One region of the Clostridium sp. CTA-5 genome, then DNA from elsewhere that is predicted to be linked to it. Evidence: riboswitches for the same ligand, from Rfam matches in the RefSeq annotation. Region 1 holds a riboswitch; each other region holds the start of a gene.
What was found. Region 1 has a riboswitch for thiamine pyrophosphate ahead of ACYUET_RS04410 (HAD family hydrolase). Riboswitches for the same ligand answer to the same signal wherever they lie in the genome.
Positions count from the first base shown of each region.

Region 2: linked by a shared signal. The riboswitch ahead of thiT (energy-coupled thiamine transporter ThiT) and the one ahead of ACYUET_RS04410 (HAD family hydrolase) in region 1 are both predicted to bind thiamine pyrophosphate.
Region 3: linked by a shared signal. The riboswitch ahead of thiW (energy coupling factor transporter S component ThiW) and the one ahead of ACYUET_RS04410 (HAD family hydrolase) in region 1 are both predicted to bind thiamine pyrophosphate.
Region 4: linked by a shared signal. The riboswitch ahead of ACYUET_RS00475 (thiamine-binding protein) and the one ahead of ACYUET_RS04410 (HAD family hydrolase) in region 1 are both predicted to bind thiamine pyrophosphate.

Region 1 covers NZ_BAAAAT010000001.1:954,750-960,427, forward strand. The annotation lists gene ACYUET_RS04395 (methyl-accepting chemotaxis protein) at 66-893, opposite strand; gene ACYUET_RS04400 (aldose 1-epimerase family protein) at 1,112-1,990, opposite strand; gene ACYUET_RS04405 (hypothetical protein) at 2,371-2,775, opposite strand; gene ACYUET_RS04410 (HAD family hydrolase) at 2,917-3,618, opposite strand; TPP riboswitch at 3,697-3,795, opposite strand; gene ACYUET_RS04415 (GNAT family N-acetyltransferase) at 3,943-4,446, opposite strand; gene ACYUET_RS04420 (cytochrome b5 domain-containing protein) at 4,737-5,294, opposite strand; gene ACYUET_RS04425 (hypothetical protein) at 5,418-5,678, opposite strand, start outside.
Region 2 covers NZ_BAAAAT010000008.1:104,277-109,954, reverse strand. The annotation lists gene ACYUET_RS14460 (DegV family protein) at 5-853, shown strand; gene ACYUET_RS14455 (PadR family transcriptional regulator) at 855-1,307, shown strand; gene ACYUET_RS14450 (hypothetical protein) at 1,470-1,676, shown strand; TPP riboswitch at 1,698-1,797, shown strand; gene thiT (energy-coupled thiamine transporter ThiT) at 1,912-2,586, shown strand; gene ACYUET_RS14440 (ferredoxin) at 2,642-2,830, opposite strand; gene ACYUET_RS14435 (Mrp/NBP35 family ATP-binding protein) at 2,966-3,808, opposite strand; gene ACYUET_RS14430 (hypothetical protein) at 3,824-4,657, opposite strand; gene ACYUET_RS14425 (prolipoprotein diacylglyceryl transferase) at 4,650-5,417, opposite strand; gene ACYUET_RS14420 (hypothetical protein) at 5,511-5,678, opposite strand, start outside.
Region 3 covers NZ_BAAAAT010000002.1:121,985-127,662, forward strand. The annotation lists gene thiM (hydroxyethylthiazole kinase) at 315-1,145, opposite strand; gene thiC (phosphomethylpyrimidine synthase ThiC) at 1,148-2,464, opposite strand; gene thiD (bifunctional hydroxymethylpyrimidine kinase/phosphomethylpyrimidine kinase) at 2,850-3,656, opposite strand; gene thiW (energy coupling factor transporter S component ThiW) at 3,784-4,302, opposite strand; TPP riboswitch at 4,767-4,877, opposite strand; gene ACYUET_RS05910 (FMN-binding protein) at 4,972-5,678, opposite strand, start outside.
Region 4 covers NZ_BAAAAT010000001.1:110,671-116,348, forward strand. The annotation lists gene ACYUET_RS00460 (sugar ABC transporter substrate-binding protein) at 268-1,311, shown strand; gene ACYUET_RS00465 (DUF4886 domain-containing protein) at 1,866-2,780, shown strand; gene ACYUET_RS00470 (TatD family hydrolase) at 2,853-3,590, shown strand; TPP riboswitch at 3,882-3,990, shown strand; gene ACYUET_RS00475 (thiamine-binding protein) at 4,328-4,618, shown strand; gene ACYUET_RS00480 (ABC transporter permease) at 4,590-5,354, shown strand; gene ACYUET_RS00485 (ABC transporter substrate-binding protein) at 5,409-5,678, shown strand, end outside.

The DNA of each region.
Region 1 (5,678 bases):
ATAAAAAGACATAGTTATATTTGTTTTTATACAAATATAACTATGTCTTTTATATGTTTTTATATTTATAATTTTTCAGCTAAATTTCCTAATAATACTGCTGTATTATTTAACTTATCAATTAGTACTGTCATTTCTTTTAAAGCTTCTGATTGTTTATTTGACACATCATCAACATTTATTACTTTATCATTAATTTTTTCTATTGCTGTTGAAATATTTTTAATAACACCTTCTATTTTCCCTATTGATTCATTAGATGAATTAGATAATTTTCTAATTTCCTGAGCAACAACATTAAACCCTTTTCCATGCTCTCCAGCTCTTGCTGCTTCAATAGCTGCATTTAATCCTAAAAGATTAGTTTGAGAAGAAACTCCTTTTATAAAATTTACTATTTCATCTGTGTCATTAGCCATTTCATTAGCTTTATTAGCTTCTTCTAGTATTTTACTATTCATATCTGTCAAATCTTGTACACCAGATGAAATTTGATTTATACTTGTTCCAATTTGTGATAAGGATGTTATCAATTCTTGTGTAATATTAGTTACATCCTTTTTCTTTGAAAGACTTTTTCCAATAGCTATTGATCCTACAACATTATTTCCATCTTTTATAGGAATCATATATGATTTAAAAGCTAATCCCATAAAATCTTCTGGAATAATCTTCACTTCGATCTTCCCTTTTTTCATAGCTTCTTTTACAAATTTTCCTGCTTCTGAACCTTCTTTTATCTTACAGTCTATTTCTTTACTACCTTGATAATATAGTACTTTCTCCCTATCAGTTAGCATAATTTCTATATCATTATCAAAAAAAATATCGATATATGGAATAGAATAATAAACACTATTTAATGCAACATTTCCAAAATCATTTTTTAACATCCCATTACTCCTCTATTATATGTCTAAATCAATTAATTCTTATAAAATTATACTATAATACTTTAAATATATAAAGATTTTTACCTCTTATTACAGTTTTACTTTATTTGCATTTATAAATTCATATTCTTAAAATCAAAGTATTATAAAAAATAAACAAGCTATCTAAAATTTATAAAAATATTTTAGATAGCTTGTCTTATATTGTTTTTTATTTATTATTCTCTAACAGAAATTTTATAACTACAACTAAATTCTTTATTTATATCAAGTGAAACAGTTCCTTCTCTATCTTTAAATTCGCCATTAAAATCTTGATAATCAGCATGTCCGAACCAAGGTTCTATGCATAAAAATGGTGCGCTAGTTTCTGGAGCCCATATTCCTAAGTATGGGAATCCTTTAAAATCTACTGTTAAAGACTTATTATTATTTTTTGATTCTATAGTTATTTCATTAGATTTTAAATCATCAAAAACTAAAACGCCCTCTTTAAATAATTCTTTTGATAAATAAATAGTGTCTGAATCATTTAAATATTCTTTTCTTTCATGTAAAAAATAACTTTCTTTTGTAACTAACATAGTTGAACTATTTTCTATTTTATTAAACTTAAGATAGTAATCTTCTAATTTTTGATTTTTTTCAATAGGACACATTAATGCTGGATGACCTCCTATTGAAAAATATATTTCTTTATCATCTAAATTTATAACCTTATATGTTACATCCACAGTATTTTCTTCAATAGTATAAGTAACATTTAAAGAAAACTTATAAGGATATGCATTAAGAGACTCCTCTGAATATTTTAGTTCAAAGGTAATAGAATTATCTGTTTGTGATACCAAAGTAAAATCAGATATTCTAGCTAATCCATGAGCTGGTATTTCATATATTTTTCCATTCACTTTATACTTTAAATCAAGTGCTTTTCCTACTACAGGGAATAAAATTGGTGAATGATATTTCCAATATTCAGGATTTCCATCCCAAAGATATTCAGTATTTTTTTCTTTACCCGTTAAAGAGTGTAATTCTCCTCCATGAGTACTAGCTGTAATTTTTATTTTCGAGTTTTCTAGAGAATAAATCATAAATAACGTCCTTTCATTTCTATATAATATATAATCTTTTATTATCTTTCTATATGAATTAATTCTTTTATAAAGAATAGCAATAATAATTTAAAAAGCTTGTCTGCTTTAATCTATCTAAACTAGTATAAATTTAGATACATCCTTTACATTATATATCCTTTTAATCTATATTTCTATATATTTATAATATTGTGTTGACAAATAGCTATAATGCCAAATTAAAGTTATATAATCATATTATTAAAACTTTAAATCAGTTTATTCTTTAAATTTATCTAAAAAACAAAATAGAACTCCATTGTTAATTAATATAACAAAAGGAGTTCTATTTTTTAATTTTAAATCCTAACTTTGAATAAAGTTTGTAAAAATTCATTCTATTTTTGACTTGTTATTTGTATTAATTTTACTCCTGCTTGAGGAGGAATAGATTTAGTCATAGCTTCATTAAGTACCATAAAAACAGTATCGCCTTTTTCAATTTTAAGTTCCTTAGGATTAACTTTTTCATATTTATTATTCTTTTTCATATTAAAGCATTCATCGGGCATAAGCATTGTGTTTTCACCAACAATACCAATAACCTCTTCTTTATAAACCTTACCCCCTTTAATATATCCTTTAACTCTCACTCTTAAAATATTATCCTTTTCAACCTTTTGTACTTCTTGAACTTCACCCATAAAAAGGACATCTTTCTCTTTTTCACCAAAAGCAAAAGCTGGCATACTGAAAAACATTAAAAATAGTAGTGTAATCGCTAATACTTTATTATGTCTCATAAGTTTCTCCTTTCTTTTGTACAATTAATTTTAATATGCAGTTAATATTATTTGATAATAAAATAATTTTATACTATGTAAAATTTCTAACTTTGTTATTACTTTGAATTATTTACTGTTATGTTTTCCTATTAAAATCAACTAATATGGAATAGGTGCATTTGTAAAATCACTTAAATACCCATCAGCTATTTCTAGTATCTCTTTCCTATATTTAACAGAATACTTATCATAAATACCATAAACAGTTATTCCAACTTTTTTTGAATTAACAATTCCTTGTAAAACATCTTCAAATAAAATACATTTATCAGCAGACAAATTTAATTTTTTGATTGTTAATAGAAAAATATCTGGATATTCTTTACCTCTGCCAATCTCATCTGTAGAACAAAAAACGTCAAACAATTCGAAAATTCCATTATTTTTTAAAGCAGGTTCATATAATTTTCGTGGCAATCCTGTAGCTACTGCTAACTTAATCCCTTTATCTTTTAAATGTAAAAGATATTCTTTTGCATACTGTTTTAATTTAATATTATGACTATATTCATGTATCGCCATGTTTTCCCACTCTTTTATAATATCCTCTTCTTTTTCATCTAAATTAAATAATTTAATAGTATACTGAGCTGCTTCTTTAAAATTGCGAGCACATATCTCATTTATATATCCATCCGGAACTTTTAATCCCCTTTTTGAGAGAAAATCTATATCAATCTTCTCCCATATGTCCATAGAATCTAGTAAAGTTCCATCCAAGTCAAAAATTGCTGCTCTAAAGTTTATTTTCATAATATCTCTCTTATAATTTTTTTCTGCTGTACTTGTAAAAACCCCCATTAAAAATTTATCCTCCTTTTAAATTTTTATATAACAAAAAAGCGCTTACTTATAATAGCAAGCACTAAAATCAAATACATCGGTAGATGATTTGCTCCCTACGTCAGTATTAGCTAACAGGTTCAAAGGGTCAGGTTTTATCCTTCTCAACTTTTTACAGTCCCCCCGCAAATAATTCACTATTTAAATTTTATTCCAATATCTGCATATATTATATCATTCATAATATAATATGTATAGTAATATCCCTATTTCTATATATCCCGTTTTTCACTAATACAAAATATTGATTTCTTTCTACTGTTTATGTACTATTATTTTAAGTTATATTATTTTTTCAAAAGCTATTCTCTCACTTTTATCTTCTAAATAAATTATCCCACAATACTTAAATCCATTCTTCTTAAGCATTGTTTGCATAGATATGTTATCTTTATGTGTATCTATTCTGATACTATGTATATTTTTATTTAAACAAATTTTTTCGATATTTTCTATAATTAACTTTGCTATACCTAAACCTTTATAATTATTATCAATAGCAATTCTATGAACAACTGCATATTTATTATCACTTACCCACTCTCCATCATAAATATTTTCATAAGTCTTTTCTCCATCAAAGGAAAGCATTGCAGTTCCAATAATATTATTATCTTTTATCAAAATATAACTATTCTTATTAGAAATATCATTTCTTATTGTTTCAATATTAGGATAGTTATTTTGCCACTGATTAATTCCCTTTTTACTAAAATATTCTTGTGCCTGTTTAATAATATTAATTATACTATTAGCATCTGATTCTACTGATTTTCTAAATTCCATTTAATACTCCTTTTTTAATATCTTTATATTCTTAAACTTTATTTCTATAATTTTTTGATTATTTATATTTAAATAATCAAATTTAATAAATAAGCTTTTCATTAAGATATTATTTGTTTTCTTATAATTATATTTATTATAAATATAATTGTGTCTTTAATCTATATTTTAAAGTTCCTACTAGAATGTTTCTTTTGTATATTAAAACAATTATTAATATAACATTCTCTCAGAACTTTTAAAATACAAATCTTTATTTTCTTAAGTATTTATTAACTTAAGTGATAATTTTAATAAAATCTATTCATCTTACTTTGCGCCAAAAGCTGTGATACTCCTGTCTTTTCCCATTCTTCAACCTGCTCAATAGCTTCTTGTGGATCTTTTCCTAGTCCCACAAGCACACCTGCTAGAATAAATTCTTGGTATAAATGTTCAGGATTAATTCCTGCTTTAGCTTCTGCTAATTCCCGATTAACTAATGGGGTAATATATCTAACCCAATCATCAGGTGTCAATTTAGACTTATCTTTCATTTCACTTCTACTTATTCTATTATTTTTTTTAAGTATTCCAACTTTAGGTAAAGTACTTAAAAATTTAGGCATTCCATGACATGATTTAAATTGTTCTGTTAAATCTTTTCCTGCTGTAAGACCAAAATGTTCTCCATTATCCCAAACTGATTTTCCACTCACATCATAAACTATACCTTCTATTGCCACATATGCAGGATTACCATTTTTCCCATTGTATTGTGCTAATTCTTCTAATGTAAATTCTCTTTGTTCTCTATAATTATCTTTTATGAGCTCTCTAATAGTTTCTACATCAAAATATACAGACATATATACTCCTTAAATATTTTTTATCTATAATTAATATAGTATAAAACTACTAAGCAAATAACTATTAATGAAAATAATTCCATATATTTCGTATATTATTATAATATAATTTTAATCTTAATATTAAATATTTTTAATTATAGGTTTTAACCTTTTTAAGTATATTGATACTAAAACTATTATAATTATTGAATTTACTCCATAAGATAAAAATTTAAGTGCACTAAAAAAGCTTGTTAATTCTGTAATTCCATTTAAAGAACTTGGAAATCTTCTTAGCATAATAAAAACTCCTATGTTTTCCAAATAATCAAATAGAGTTACAGTAAATAAAGGTAAAATGCATAAATATTTAAATTTTTCTCCATTAAATAATTTTTTTAT
Region 2 (5,678 bases), on a different contig from region 1:
TTTAATGAATAAAATAGCATTAATTACTGATAGTGCTTGTGATTTAAGCGATGAGATTTTAGAAAAATATAATATAAAATTATTACCATTTAGAATTATTTTCTCTGATAAGGAGTATGATGATAAATTAGAAATAACTCCAGAATTTCTTTATGAAAAACTTCCTACAGAAATTCCAAAGACATCATTACCAAGTATCGAAAGACTTACTAACATTCTTGATGAAGCTGTTAGAGATGGTTATACTCATGCTATTATAATAACTTTATCAAGTGAGTTTTCTGGCACTTATAATTCCATAAGATTAGCATGTGAAAATTTTGATGAAATTACTACATTTGTGTATGATTCGAAATCATTAAGTATGGCCGAAGGAGTTGTGGTTCTTGAAACTGCAAAACTTATTGAACAAGGCAAATCTTTCGATGAAATAATAAACATAATTCCAACCATTTCTGATAATACAGATATTTTCTTTACTATAGATACATTAGAATACCTAAAAAAAGGTGGTAGAATAGGTAGAGTTGCTGGAACTATTGCAGAGGTTTTAAATTTAAAACCTGTTATAACAATAGACAAAGAAGGCTGTTTTCAAACTTATTCTAAAGCTAGAGGCAAAAAACAAGCTTTATCTAAACTGTTAAAAATAGCTAAATCTTATACTGAAAATAACAAGTGTAAATTTTGGATTATGGATGGAAATGCAATTGAAGATGCGAAATCTCTATTTGAAACTATTAAAAGCTTAGACAATGTAGTAGACTGCCAACTAGGTTATAGTATAGGCCCTGCCCTTGGAGTACATACTGGTCCAGGACTTTTCGGATTTATTGTTGAAAAGGTAGATTAAAATGTCTAATTTTGACTTTTATAATATAAAAGATATACGTGCTGAAGAAAAGCGGCTTTATGAAGAATATAAAAATAAAGTTTCTGAATTAAAAAAAGTTAAAAAGGAAAAAGATGCTGTCGGTCAAGTATTTACTAAAGGTTTATTGCCTATATATGTTTTATATATTTTATCATTAAAGCCTACTAACGGTAATGAAATATCAACTCAAATAGGTATAAGAACTAATGGTAAATGGATACCAAGTACTGGAGGTATATATCCTCTACTTAAAAAATTAGAAAAAGAACAATTAATATTAGGTGTCTGGGATGATCCTGAAAAAAAATTTCAAAAGATATATCATTTGACTCCAAAAGGTAAAGTCGAATATGAAAATAAGAAAAAACTTTTAAAACCAAAAATTGAAGAATCATTAGAAGTATTTAAAATAATATATAATGATATTTATTAATTTAATAAATAAAAAATAATAGTTCAAGTATGCAAATATACTAGTCTATTATTTTTTTATTTGAATTATATTATAACTCTTTCATAAAATAAAAATCATTTTTAATTATGTATATTTATTTACATCAAAGTAAAAAATACATTTATAAGGATGGTGTTAAAAATGAAAGGTTTTATTATAGATTCAACATTTAAAGAAGATGTTATAGTTGGATTAAATGATTTTAATACAATAGTCCCATGTAATAATATATCAGATAATACAAAAAATGGACAAAAAATTCAATTAAGTACGGTTTCATCAAACTATATCTCGCATGCTAATAAAAGCAACAAATATAACATATATAACTTAGTTGACTATTTATAAGACAATCTTTAGAATATATTTAGAATGTGCTAGGGGAGCCTTGTGCTGAGATTTGATATTTCATAAACCCTTAAAACCTGATCCAGTTAATTCTGGCGTAGGGAAGTGTAATCTTTATATATTAATCTTACTTTTTTAAATAGTAAGGTACGTTATTTAAAATTTTATAAATAACGATAGATTTTATACTTAATTGGTTAATAATCTCCTAAGCACTATTAAGGAGGTTTTTTTTATGAAAATTTTTAATGATTGGGCAAATCAATTCATTAATCTATATCAAAATTTGCCTAAAAATGTACACACCATTCTTTCAAATCCATTATCTATTGCTACATTAATAGGATTCGTTATCATTCTTATAGTATTAGCCAAAGTGAAAAAAATAAATTTTACCCCTCAATTAATTGCTAGAATAGGTATAGCATTAGCACTAGCTACTATATTAAAAATGCTTAGAATATATCACTTTCCTCAAGGAGGAAGCATAACATTCGGTAGTATGATTCCAATATTGCTAATTGCTTTTATGTATGGTCCTGAAATTGGGTTTTTAACTGGATTTCTTTATGGCATAATAACTTTCTTAATGGATCCATATATACTCCATCCTGTACAAGTTTTATTTGATTTCCCATTACCTTTTTTATCTTTAGGACTAGCTGGATTTTTCAAAAATAAAAAATACATTGGAGTAACTCTTGCTATTTTAACTAGATTTATGTGTCATTTTATTTCTGGTGTTGCATTCTTCGGTTCTTATGCTCCAGAAGGAGTGTCTCCAGCTTTATATTCTTTATCTATAAATGGCCCAATAATAGGTATAGAGGGTTTAATATGTTTAGTTATTATAAGCATACTACCTATAAGTAGAATAATATCTGTTTCCAATGAGCATTTAACAACATAAAATGGCTAAAAAATTAGAGCTATCAATATGATGATAGTTCTAATTTTTTTAGATATTATTCTGCTAAAATAGCATTAACTGGACAACTAACTTCTGCTTCCTTTGCACTATCTTCAGCATCTTTTGGTACATCATTAACTATTGTTCCAGCTTTTCCATCATCCTCCATATCAAAACATTCAGGACATATTGATGGACATAATCCACATCCTATGCAAGTATCTTTATCCACTTTAACTTTCAATAAACTCACCCTTCCATTAAAAATTACATTAATAGTATTTCCTAAGGAGATTGAATTATGTATATTATGATACATGAAATAAAATAATAGACCAGTATAATGCAAAATAAATGCGAATACTGGTCTAGAATATACTTAATATAGTCCTTCAAATATTAAAGAATATAAATCATTATCTTTTACATATTCTTCTGCTTTTCCATTTTCTAATGCTTCTGTTAAATCAGTATTAATAGGTAATTCTCCTATTAATGGCAATCCTAAATATTCAGCATGTTCCTCTGATGATTTCTTACTAAATACTCTTATTTTCTTATCACAATCTGGACAATTAATGTATGCCATATTTTCAACTACACCTTTAATCTTAATACCAATCTTTTCAGCCATTATAACTAATTTCTTTACAATCATTGATACCATGTCTTGAGGTGTTGAAACAACTACAACTTCACTGACAGGGAATTCTTGCATTACTGTTAATGCTATATCACCTGTACCAGGTGGCATATCTATAAGTAAATAATCCAACTCTCCCCAGTTAGTTTCCACAAACATTTGGTTTAATACTCCTGTTATAACTGGTCCTCTCCATATAACTGGTTGATCCTCAACAGCTGTTAAAAGATTCATAGAAATAACCTTTATTCCAGTATTTGTTTCTACTGGATCAAATCTAACCATATCATTTTCTAATGGTATTATCATTGCTCTTTTATCATTTATTCCAAAAAATCTTGGCATAGATGGTCCTGTAATATCAGCATCCAACACTCCAACTTTATATCCTTTTTTCGCTAAAGTAGTCGCCATTATACCTGTAACAGTAGATTTACCTACTCCACCTTTACCACTAATTACTCCAATTATGTTTTTAATTTTCCCATATCTAGGTAATGTCTTTGAGCAAGTGCTATTACATTCACTTCCGCTAGATCCACATGTACCTTTACTTGGACAAGTATCACAACTCCCCATTGATTCATCCTCCTTTTACCAATCTTCTGGCATTTTGTTTGGTTCTCCTATATTGATATCCCAATTTTTAAAGTTGTATTCTGCTGATACATAATATGTATTAAAAGATTTATCTTTTTTGTTATCAACAGTTATCATAGTTTTAAAAATTGTACTATTATATCCTCTGTTCTTAACTTTAATTATTGTATCAAAATCTTCACTATTATTTTTAACTAAACTAGTACTAGACAAAACCTTATTAATATTTTTTTCAAAGCTCTGTAAATCTGTTGAAAACATATACTTTAAACAGTCTATATCTCCTGATGTATCTATTCCTATCTTATTATTAGATTGATTTAATTCATCTTTATTTGATTTAAGTACTGCTAAAATAGATTCATAATATACATATTGAAAATCTCTAGGTTTTCTTACAAAAGAAAGATTTTGAGTTATTATATCATCTAAACGCTTAGATATTGAAAAACATACATCATCATTAAAAAAGTTACCTTTTCCTTTTTCATTTGCTGCAACTATATATTCATATTTTTTAACTTCATCACCAATACATATTTCAAAATAATAATCTGGATCAAGTGAACTTCTTTCAGATACTTGTTTACCATTTGATAATAACTTATACATATCATTTATAGCATTAGTGTCAGTAATTATGAATCTAAAACCAGTATCTCTAGCACTTTGTATTATAATTTTATCTACCTTATTTTGATTTATATATTCAAAATAATTATTTTTTAATCCCATTTTAACTGCCACTTTATCATAAGTTGCACATCCAGATAAACACGTAATGGTTAAACTTAATATTAAAATTATTAAAATTCTATTTTTATTCAAAACTTTTCTTCTCTCCCTTAAAAAACTTATGAAAATTAAAGAAATAAACTCCTAAAACTAAAGTAAAAATAGCTATAAACTGTGATGTTGATAACATTCCAACATTTCCTCTTGGATCATTTCTTAAAAATTCTATCATAAATCTTCCTATACTATAAATTATCAAGTATACTGAAAGTATTTTACCAGATTTTCTTTCTTTGCTTGAATAATATAAAAGAAAAAAACCTAATAAAAAGTCAAAGGCTGAAGAATAAAGTTGAGTAGGATGTAAATGTACTCCACTTGGCGCAAGTGAATTTACTGGAAACTCAACACCTATAGGAAGATTGGTTTCTGCACCATAACAACATCCTGCTAAAAAGCATCCAATACGTCCAAATCCTTGTGCAATCGCAAGTCCTGGCACTGTTAAATCCATAATATCTAAAACACTCCATCTTTTTCTTCTACAATATAAAATAATACTTAGAGCGCCTAGTATTATTGCTCCATAAATAACAAATCCATAACCAAAATTCATAAGAATACTAGGATTATCTAAGATACTTCTAAATTCGGTTAAAATAAATAGTAATTTTCCACCTAATACGCCTGATATTATAGCTAGAATTATTAGATTTAATAATGAATCTTCATTATATCCTTTACTTTTTGCTTTTTTTAAAAGTAAAGAAACTGATACTAATATCCCTATAGCAATCATTAATCCATAGCTTTTTACTTGTATTCCCAAAAATTCAAATAAAAATATCTTCATAAATATCTCCTTATAGTATTAAATATCAAGGAGAAGCATTAAGCTTCTCCTTGATATTTAAATTATAATACTAATGTTTATTAATGGCAAACCTTATTTAACCTTGATTTTAGAAACGATAGTATTTAAAACTGTTTTTATGTTTTCTTTATAATAATCTTCTTTTACATTAAATAATATTTTCATAGTCTTTCCATTATCACTAGTTAAATAATAACAAATATTTTCAAATGTATATCCTTTTTTTACTTTAGTTTTATA
Region 3 (5,678 bases), on a different contig from region 1:
TCTTAAGTAAGAGTCAAAATTTTATATTTTGCTACTCGAACTTACTCAGCGAATGTACATGAGTCGAGTTTCCTTTTAGTCTTACAATTAATTGCTTGTCATCAATCTTTGATTGAGAGGATGCATTAATTGGACTAAGTTTTATTTTAGAGTTCTTAAAGTAAATTCTTCTGTCCATGAGCTTTATACTATAATATCACCCATATTTAAAAGATAGGCAAATTTTATTAAGACATATGAAAATAACTAACCCTTATACAATCTATATTAGGATTGTTATTTTTTCATATGTCTTAATTTTTAATTTTTAATTTTTATATTTCTTTAACTTTTGCCATATTTATAATTACATCAGAATTCATATTGCTTATAGCATCTATAATTCCAACTCTAAAACTTCCAAGTCCTATTTCTCCTGATTTTTTAAAAGCAATCTCTCCTGCTATTCCCATGGAAATAATCCCTGCAATTGCCCCTATAAAATAATCATTACTAGCTCCACAAAAGCCACCTATTAAAGCACTGCTCATACATCCTGTTCCCGTAACATTAGCAAGCATTCTAGTTCCATTTTCAAGTATAACAGTACGTTTTCCATCAGAAACTATATCTGTCACCCCTGTAATCGCTACAGTACAATTAAGTTTATTGGCTAAATTTTCAGCTATATTAACGCCTTCTTTATCTCCACTTTTCATATCACTTTCGGAAGCATCAACACCTTTAGTAGTAGATTCTAAGCCACTTATAAATTTAATTTCAGACATATTACCACGTAAAACATTGATTCTTACTTCTTCTAATATTTTCTTAGTAATTGAATTTCTGAATTCAGATGCACCTGCACCTACTGGATCAAAAACTACTGGAACATTTAATTCATTTGCTTTTTTACCAGATGCAATCATAGATTTAATTGTTCTTTCATTTAATGTCCCTATATTTATTACAAGTGCATCTGAAATTTTAGTAATATCTGCTGACTCTTTAATGTCATCAGCCATAATTGGTGATGCTCCCATTGCAAGCAGTATATTAGCACAATCATTAACTGTAACATAATTTGTTATATTATGTACAAGAGGTTTTTGATTTCTAACATCTTTTAATAATTCACAAACTTTTTTAACTATTTCCTTGCTCATAATTATTTAACCTCATTTTGTAAAAGTTCAACTTTTTCACCATTTAATATTCTATTTGTAGTTCTTACTGCACACATTTTTCCACACATAGAACAACTATGCTTATCTTCTGGTGGAACACTTTCAAAATATTCCTTAGCTTTTTCTCCATCAATAGCAATCTTAAACATTTCTTCCCAATCAAGTTTTTGACGAGCATCCGCCATTTTATTATCTCTATCTCTTGCACCAGGAAGTCCATTAGCTATATCTGCTGCATGTGCTGCAATCTTTGATGCAATAATCCCCTCTCTAACATCAGATAAATCTGGAAGCCTTAAATGTTCAGCTGGAGTTACATAACAAAGGAAATTTGCTCCATGTGTTGCTGCAATAGCTCCACCAATAGCTGAAGTAATATGGTCATATCCTGGAGCTATATCAGTAACTAATGGTCCAAGTACATAAAAAGGTGCTCCATGACATAATCTCTTTTCGATTTGCATATTGGCTGCAATTTCATTCATTGCCATGTGGCCTGGACCTTCAATCATAACTTGTACATCTTTTTCCCATGCTCTTTTTGTTAGAAGCCCTAACTCTATAAGCTCTGCAACTTGTCCTGCATCTGTTGAATCATCAAGGCATCCTGGTCTCATAGCATCTCCAAGACTTATTGTTACATCATATTCTCTAAGTATTTCTAATAACTCATCATAATATTCGTAGAATGGATTTTCATTTCCTGTCATTTCCATCCATGCAAATAATAAAGATCCGCCTCTAGATACAATATTCATCCTTCTTTTATCTTCTTTAAATAAAGAAATTGTTCTTTTATTAATTCCAGCGTGAATAGTTACAAAATCTACACCTTGTTTTGCATGTTGTCTAACTACATTAAGAAAATCTTCTGCTTTTATATCTAAAAGATCTTTTTCAAGATATCCAACTGCATCATACATTGGAACTGTACCAATCATAGCTGGAGATTTTTCTATTAATTTTGTTCTAAATTCTTGAGTCTTTCCATAATTACTTAAATCCATTATAGCTTCAGCACCAAAATCAATTGCTAATTTTACCTTTTCCATTTCTCTACAGTAATCAATTGAATCTCCTGAAATACCTAAGTTTACGTTTACCTTAGTTCTAAGTCCGTCTCCAATCCCCTCTGGACTAAGTGATTTATGATTAACATTAGCTGGTATAACTATCTTTCCTTCTGCTACAAGTTTAATTAATTTTTCTTCTGAAATATTTTCCTTAGAAGCTACCATCTTCATTTCTTTAGTAACTATCCCTTTTTTTGCTGCTTCCATTTGAGTCTTATAATTCATCGTCTATTCCTCCGTTAATATTAAAATTTATAAAATATATTTGTTTAGCATATTTTTCTCACAGATATCCAAAAAGGTATATTATGAAAAAATTTGCTACATCCACATTCTTAATGATTTTTTTATTCTTGAATTTTACTTTAATTTAGGCTATATTTTAAAACAGTGTTGATATTGTAGTATAAGGGCGAACTGGCATTGGAATTTGCTTTTTAGAACTCTTAATGAAGATTTGTCCAATTAATTGCTTGTCATCAATCTGTGATTGGGAACACGCATTAATTGGACTAAGCTTTATTTTAGAGTTCTTAAAGTAAATTCCTCTGTTCATGAGCTTTATACTACAATATCAACATTCCCTTAGAATATAGCATTAATTTAAAAGTTACTCTATTATTCCAGCTCTTTTATAAAGTTCATAAAAATGATTAGTAGGCCCAACACCTCTTCCAAGTTCAAATCCATGTTCTATTGCACATGTTGTGTATCTTTTACCTTCTTTAACTGCCTCCTCAATCGTCATCCCTTTAGCCAAATTAGCAGCTATTGTAGATGATAGTGTGCATCCTGTTCCATGAGTATGCTTTACATTTATTCTTTCTTGTGGTAAAAAAATAAAATTTTCACCATCAAACAATAAATCTGTTGCTTCATTTTTTAAATGTCCACCTTTAATAAGAACATATTTTGGACCAAACTCCTTAAGCTTTTTTGATGCTTTTTTCATATCTTCTAGAGTTTTTATTTTTATTCCTAAAATTTCTTCTGCTTCTGGTAAATTAGGTGTTATTAGGGTAGCCAATGGAAATAATTCTTTAACTAAAGTATCCTTAGCATCCTTTGACAATAAATTAAATCCACTTTTAGAAATCATAACTGGATCTAAAACAATTAATGGTAGTTTCTTCTTTTTTCTTAATGAACTTGATATAGCTTTTATAGATTCAATTTTAGATACCATTCCTATTTTTATGGCATCAACTCTAATATCTTCAAAAATCACATCCATTTGTGATCTAATCATTTCTGGGCTTATATCTTGAATTCCAAAAACACCCATTGTATTTTGAGCTGTTATTGCTGTTATAACACTCATGCCATAAACTCCATTAGCTGAAAATGCTTTTAAGTCTGCCTGAATACCAGCTCCTCCACAACTATCAGAACCTGCAATTGTAAGTGCTCTAAACATTTTTTCTCCTCTTCTTTCTAATCTATCTTTTAAATAAATGTTGTTCTTATAAGGTATAATGATCATCTGTAATTAAAATTTATTTTTTACTGACATATAAACATTATTTGAAAATACAACTTTTTTTCTAAATACTTTGTGATTTTATATTTTCATTAGTCATTAAATATTTTTCTATGACAGGAATTTTTAAAAATACATAAGCAATAATTGCTCCTACACTACAACTAAAAGTAAATGGTATAACATATACAAATACTGCTACTTCTTTTCCTAAAAGTACCGCTGCTATTGGATAAGCTATTAAAGCACCTAATATTCCTGTACCTATTACTTCACCAATTGCAGCTATGAATTTTTTCCTAAATTTTTTATAAAGAACTCCTGCTAAAAATGCACCTATCATACTTCCTGGGAATGCTAATAAACTACCTGTACCTAAAATATTTCTTATTAATGATGCAATAAATGCATTTGTTAAAGCATAAATTGGACCTAAAACTATTGCTCCAATTACATTTACAAAGTGTTGAATTGGTGATATTTTTGCTACTCCTATTGGAATTGAAAATGTTCCGAAAAAAGTTGCTATTGCTATCAAAATTCCACTTAATGCAATTTTTTGTGTCTTACTTTTTTCATTCATAATATTTTTTTAGTCCTCCTTTCATTTTTTATTTAATGTACATTCAAAAAAATAATAAACCAGTATACTTTTATATTTTGCTACATACTTCATCATCAAAATATACTGCACATCTTTGATCTATTATTTTACTTTCATATGCCTAACGTAATGAAACTGCACTAAATTTTTAATTAATTCTATATTTTAAGTGAATGTTGATATTCTAGTATAAGGGCGAAGTAGCATTTGAATTTGCTTTTTAGAACTCTTAATGAAGATTTGTACAATTAATTGCTTGTCAGCAATCTTTGATTGGGAACATGCATTAATTGGACTAAGCTTTATTTTAGAGTTCTTAAAGTAAATTCCTCTGTCCATGAGCTTTATACTACAATATCAACACAGTTTTAAAACATAACTTTAACTAATTACTTATTTTGGAATAAAAAAAATGTAGCCCAAGGGCTACATAAATATACTACGCATTATTTAGTGTACTTCCCTACGTTGGTATTAACCAAATCAGGTTATAAGAGTCCAGGAAATCAATCTTTCCAATCTCAGCTAAAATATTAGCTCCCCTAGTTATAAAATTATTAAATTATCTTTTACAATTTAAAGCTTATACCTTTAATTCTTATCCGTCAAGTAATAAATATATTATTACTATAGAACTAATTATAAATTTTAAGCTTTTGCTTGACTTAAAGCATTAGTTACCGCTTGAATAATCCCTTTAGAACTATAAGTAGCTCCTGAAACTGTATCTACTGATGTTGACTGTTTAGAAACTATGTTATTTATTATAGATTTCGAAGCTCTGTCATAATAGTTAGGTGTATCTCCATATGATAAAGTTTCTATTTGGGCTATTTTCCCACTCTGTATTGTAACTGAAATTTTAGTTGTTCCTCCTTTGAATCCTTTTCCGGTTCCTATATATGTTCCATCTTTATATTCTTGTGAAGCCTTATTGGGATTTTGTGACACATTATTATTTTGTGAAACCCCATTTTTATTTTCATTTTCTGAAACTGATTTATTATTTATATCTAAATTAGAATTATTTAAATGACTTCCGGCAAAAGATGTAGCTCCATAGACTCCTACCATCGTTGCCAGTGCTATAGTACTAGCCATTTTAGAATCTAAATCTTTTTCAAGTATATTTACATTGGCATTACTTCTAGGACATACATCAGTACATTTTAAACAATTTATACATTCTCCGCCTTTAACAGACTCCATCTCATAAAGTTTTATTCCCATTGAACATTTAAGTGTACAAGCTCTACACTTTCCACATGCTTCTTTAGGCTTATTAATTTTTACTATTCCAATCCTAGAACATATTGAGAATACAGCACCTAATGGACATAAATATCTACAGAAAA
Region 4 (5,678 bases), 840 kb from region 1:
ACGCAATGAGGACAATTCATATCCTTGCCTGATGAAAAATATCCATTGCAACTCTGGACTTATTATTTATTTTCATGTGCCTAAATTTTGCAATATAAATTATATTTAATAAGTCTCCTGTATAGCTTAAGAAGATAATTAAACAATATAGGAGACTATTAATTTTAGATTTTAAAATATAAAAATTATTATGATTTTAGTTAGCAATATGTTTTAATAAGCTGAATATAATAATTAGTAATACAGTAATTAAATAGGTGGTAAGCTATGTATTTATCGATACCGAAAAACTTTTTGATACCAGTTGGTTATTTAGAAGAAGAGATTTTAAATGAAAATAATTCAGATATTGATTTTATAAATAAAATTATAAAGAGAAAGCAATTAGTATTAGGTATATCTGTACCTACTGAAAAACAAAAGATATGGGTTATAGAAAAAGAGTATATGAAAAAATATGCTGAATCTAAAGGAGCTACAGTAAAAATAGAAAATGCTGATGATGATGCAGATAAACAAATTTCACAAGTAGAAAATTTAATATCACAAGGTATAGACATCTTAATTATTGCACCAGTAGATTCAGTAGCTGCATCAGGTATTGTTGAAAAAGCTCACAAAGCGGGAATCAAAGTAATAGCTTTTGATAGAATTATAGAAAATAGCGATTTAGATATGTATATATCTTTTAATACTATAAGGGTTGGAGAGCTTCAAGGTCGTTTCCTTACTCAGAAAGTTCCAAATGGAAATTATATTATTATGTCAGGAGATCCACGTGATAATAATGCTAAAGGATTAAAGGAAGGAGCAATGAAATATATACAACCACTAGTTGATAAAGGTGATATAAAAATAGTTACAGACATGGCGGTAGATAAATGGAATCCAAGGAATGCTTTTAAGATAGTTGAACAGTCTTTAATTAATAATAACAATAAAATTAATGGTATATTAGCACCAAATGATAGTACAGCAGGTGGAGCAATTGAAGCACTACAAGCACAGGGGTTAGCAGGAAAAGTAGTAGTAACAGGTCAAGATGGAGATTTAGATGCTCTTCAAAGAATAATCAAAGGAACTCAATTGATGACAGTATTTAAAGATCCTAAAAAATTGGGTAAGGCTACTATAGATACTGCAATAAAATTAGTTAATGGAGAAAGTATAGATATAAGTGGAAGTATAAATAATGGTAAAATAGATGTGCCTTTAATTCTAGTTAACCCAATAGCTATAGACAAAAATAATATAGATAGTGAGCTTATAAATAGTGGATATTTTAAGAAAGAAGAAATTTACAATATATAAGTATAAAATAATGTATACTTATATCATTAACCCTCATGACAATTACTATCATGGGGGTTAATGATATTTATGGAATATATTAAATCAAAAATTCTTTTATTTTATAAGTAGATTTATATGTTAGATAAATATATAAGTTCCAATAAAGTTTATTCATTAATCAACGAGTATAGTGAAAAACTTATATAGAAAATTTATTATATATATAATTCTAAGTGGATAGTATTAATACAGGTATGGACCTTTTATAAAAATTAAATAAAAAAAATTATAAGTTCATTAAATTAATTAGAATATATATTAAAAATTAAAATTAGAAATACAATAAATATTTTAGTAGAATTTAATAACATTATACATAAAACTTTTATAAAATTTACTTAAAAAATAGAATTAATTAAGTTAGTGTAGAAGTAATTTAAAAGTTTTTATTTATGGGGGAAATATATGAATATATGTATTAAAAGTTCAAAAATACTAATAATTGTACTAAAGTATACAAAAATAACAACGAAAACTTATTTGTATGCAAATTTTTAGATAGGAGTATTTTAATGAATTTATTAAATTTAAACAAAAGAATATTATATTGTACATATGTTTTGGTGATTGTATTATTATTCTCTGGATGTTCTAAAGATAAATCTTTAGGTTTAAGTTCAGAGTCTAAAAATGAGCAAACCAAAACTTATTTAGAAGAAACTAATAGTAAGAGTGAAAATATGATTATGGATTTTAATAAAAAATTACTATTAAAAAAACCAAACAAGCCTATTAATAAAAATCCTTCAATATTATTTTTAGGTAATAGCTTTTTATTTGTAAATGATTTACCATCAATGTTTACTAAACTTTCAGAGAGTGGAGGTATTAGTCCTAATATTTATGATCTTTCAGAAGGGTGTTATCGCTTAGAATTATTTGCAGATAAAAAAGATGAGGTAGGAGCAATTGCGTATGATGCTTTAGAAAATTATCAGTGGGATTATGTAGTTTTACAAGAGCAAAGCAGAATTCCAACGGTAGATGCTGATAATAGCATGTATCCAGCATCAAGGAAACTTGATAAACTAATAAAAGCTGGAAATGGACAAACTGCATTTTTTATGACATGGGCGTATAAAAATGGAGATGATTTATCTGAATTTGGAATAAATCAAAAAACAACAAGAGAAGAAATGCAAACACAAATAGCTAATAGTTATTTCTCTATTTCAAAAGAGTTGGATTCACTTCTTTCTCCAGCAGGTATAGCATTTATGAGATGTGCAGAAAAATATCCTGAAATTAATTTATGGGATGAAGAAGATTTAATGCACCCTAGTGTTTATGGAACATATTTAGCATCATGTACTTTATATGCAACTCTTTATGATGAATCGCCAGTTGGACTTGAATATACAGCTGATTTAGATTCAGATACTGCACTAAAGTTACAAAAAATAGCAAATGATACTGTTTTTAATTAATAGAAATTTATAAATAAACTAGTTATAATAGTAAATAAGTTTATAAAATAAAAAACTTATTAGGAGAAAACAATGTATATTGATGCACATACTCATTTAGATTTTTTTAAAGAGAATATAGAGAATGCTATAGATGAAATTAATAATCTTAAAATTTTAACTATTACAAATGGTATGGACGTAGAGAGTTATTTAAAAAATAAAGAATATACTAAAAAGAGCAAATATATTAAAGCAACTTTTGGAATACATCCTTGGAAGGCATATGAATACCAGGGCAAACTTAAAGATCTAGTTCCTTATATTGAAGAAAGTGACTTGATTGGCGAAATAGGTTTAGATTTTTTTTGGATAGAAGACCAAAAAACTTATAAGGCACAGAGAAGAATTTTTAATTTTATATTGGAAGAAAGTATTAAAAGGAATAAGATTATATCAATACATACAAAGGGTGCAGAAAAAGAAATTTACAATATTCTTAAAAAATATAATTATAGTAATGTAATTATTCATTGGTATAGTGGTGATTTTGAAACTTTAGATAATCTTATAAAATTAGGTTGCTATTTTACGATAAGTGTTGATATAGGATATTCAAAATTAACAGAAGAAGTGTTAATTAAAATTCCAATAGACAGATTACTTGTAGAAACTGATGGACCAACAGCTTTAGAATGGGTAAATGGAGAATATGGATATCCAAAAGTAATAATTGATGTTATGAAAAGTGTATCTAAAATAAAAAAAATTCCAATTGAAGAATTATCAAAAATTATAGAGAAGAATTTTTTTAGATTAACAGAACTTTAGATTAAAAGATATGTTTTAAGGTATTAGCAGTTATTTAAATATAAGTAACATTGAAAAAAATAATAGACCTGTATACTCGTCTATTTTGTGTAATACTGCAGTAACAAATTTAGCCAATAGCTCGCTATTAACTGAGTTTGTTTTCTTGTCTGACATAGAATATACAAACTATCTTTAGGCTATTATTTTATTTCAGGCGCCTAATTAGATTATAGTATAGACTAATTAATAAAAAGTATTAATTATATTGACACAATAGGAAAAAAAATATATAGTTAACTTATAATAACATAATAACAGCTGGGGAGTTAGTAAACTATCTGAGAGGAAATTATTTGAAATTTCGACCCATAACCTGATTTGGATAATGTCAACGTAGGGAGACTGTATTATTTAAGTATAATATTAAATTAGTAACCACAAGCATAAAATTGTCTGGATTAGATGATTTTATGCTTTTTTTATTCTTTAGGAAATTATATTTTTTAAATCTGTGAATAACTTAGATTATATTTTTGCTTAAGGATTAAGAAATAAAACCTAAAGAATAAAAAGAAAATATATTCGCCTGCCAGATTTTTCTCACATACGTTCGAAAAGGCAGATGCGTAAAAAAAATCGACGGCTCCACAGTCGCCTTAGCGATTTTTTTATTCTTTAGGAAATTATATTAAAAAATAAATAACTTAAATTATAATTTTGTTTTAAAATATAGTTTAAAAATTAGGAGGATTAATATGACAGTATGTAATGTGAGCTTACAAGTAATACCAAAGGTACCAGATGAGATGACCTATCCAGTAGTGGATAAGGTTATAGAATACATTCAATCAACAGGGGTAAAATATGAAGTAGGTCCGATGGAGACAACAATGGAAGGGGAGTTAGACTTTCTTCTTCAAATTGTAAAAAGAGCACAAGAAATTTGTGTAGAAGAGGGAGCATCTAGAGTAGCTTCTATTGTAAAGATTGACTATAAAAAAGAGGGCGTAACAATTGATGAAAAGATTAAAAAATATAGGGGATAAGTTAATACCATTAAGTTTTGTTATTGGACTTTTAATATTGTGGGAAATAATTATTTTGTTAGGTGGAATTCAAAAATATATTATGCCAGCTCCAAGCGATATTATTAAGGTTCTTATAAACGATTTTAGTATAATGTTTCCTCATATATTAATTACAATATATGAGGGTATAGTAGGATTTATTTTAGCTATAATATCAGCATTAATTTTAGCAATATTTATGGATATGATTCCACTAATAAGAAGAACTCTTTATCCGATATTTGTGATATCACAAACCATACCAATAATTGCATTAGCTCCACTATTTATAATTTGGTTTGGATTTGGAACTTTACCTAAAATAATAGTTGTAGTATTAGTATGCTTTTTCCCAATTGTTATTAGTATATCAGATGGATTAAATTCTGTAGATAACGATTTTATAAATCATTTTAAATTGATGGGTGCATCAAAATTAAAGGTGTTTTTACACTTAAAACTTCCTTATGGAATTCTAAGCTTTTTTTCTGGAATGAGAATTGCAGCAACTTATAGTATTATGGGTGCGGTAATTGGAGAATGGCTTGGAGGGGATAGAGGACTTGGCGTATATATGACGAGAGCTAGAAGCTCATATGCATTAGATAAGATGTTTGCAGCGATAATTGTAATTGTTGCAATTAGTATGGGGATATTTATTTTAGTTACATTTATTGAAAGAAAATTTACACCATGGAAAAGAGTAGAAGGTTAGATATTATTTAAATCATGTAAAAATAAATAAGTTAAGACTTAAGGAGGACTATTTATGAAAAAGAGGAGATTACTAGCATTAGCAATGTCAGCATTATTAATTTCTACTGGATTAGTTGGATGCAATTCAACTAAAAAGAGTGCAAAGGAAGAAGGTCTACAAAAGGTTAAGTTAATTTTAGATTATACACCTAATACAAATCATACAGGTATTTATGTAGCTCAGGAGAAAGGATATTATAAGGAACAAGGATTAGATGTTGAAATCATTCAACCCTCAGAAGGTGCAGCTTTACAATTAATTTCAGCTGGAAAAGCAGATTTT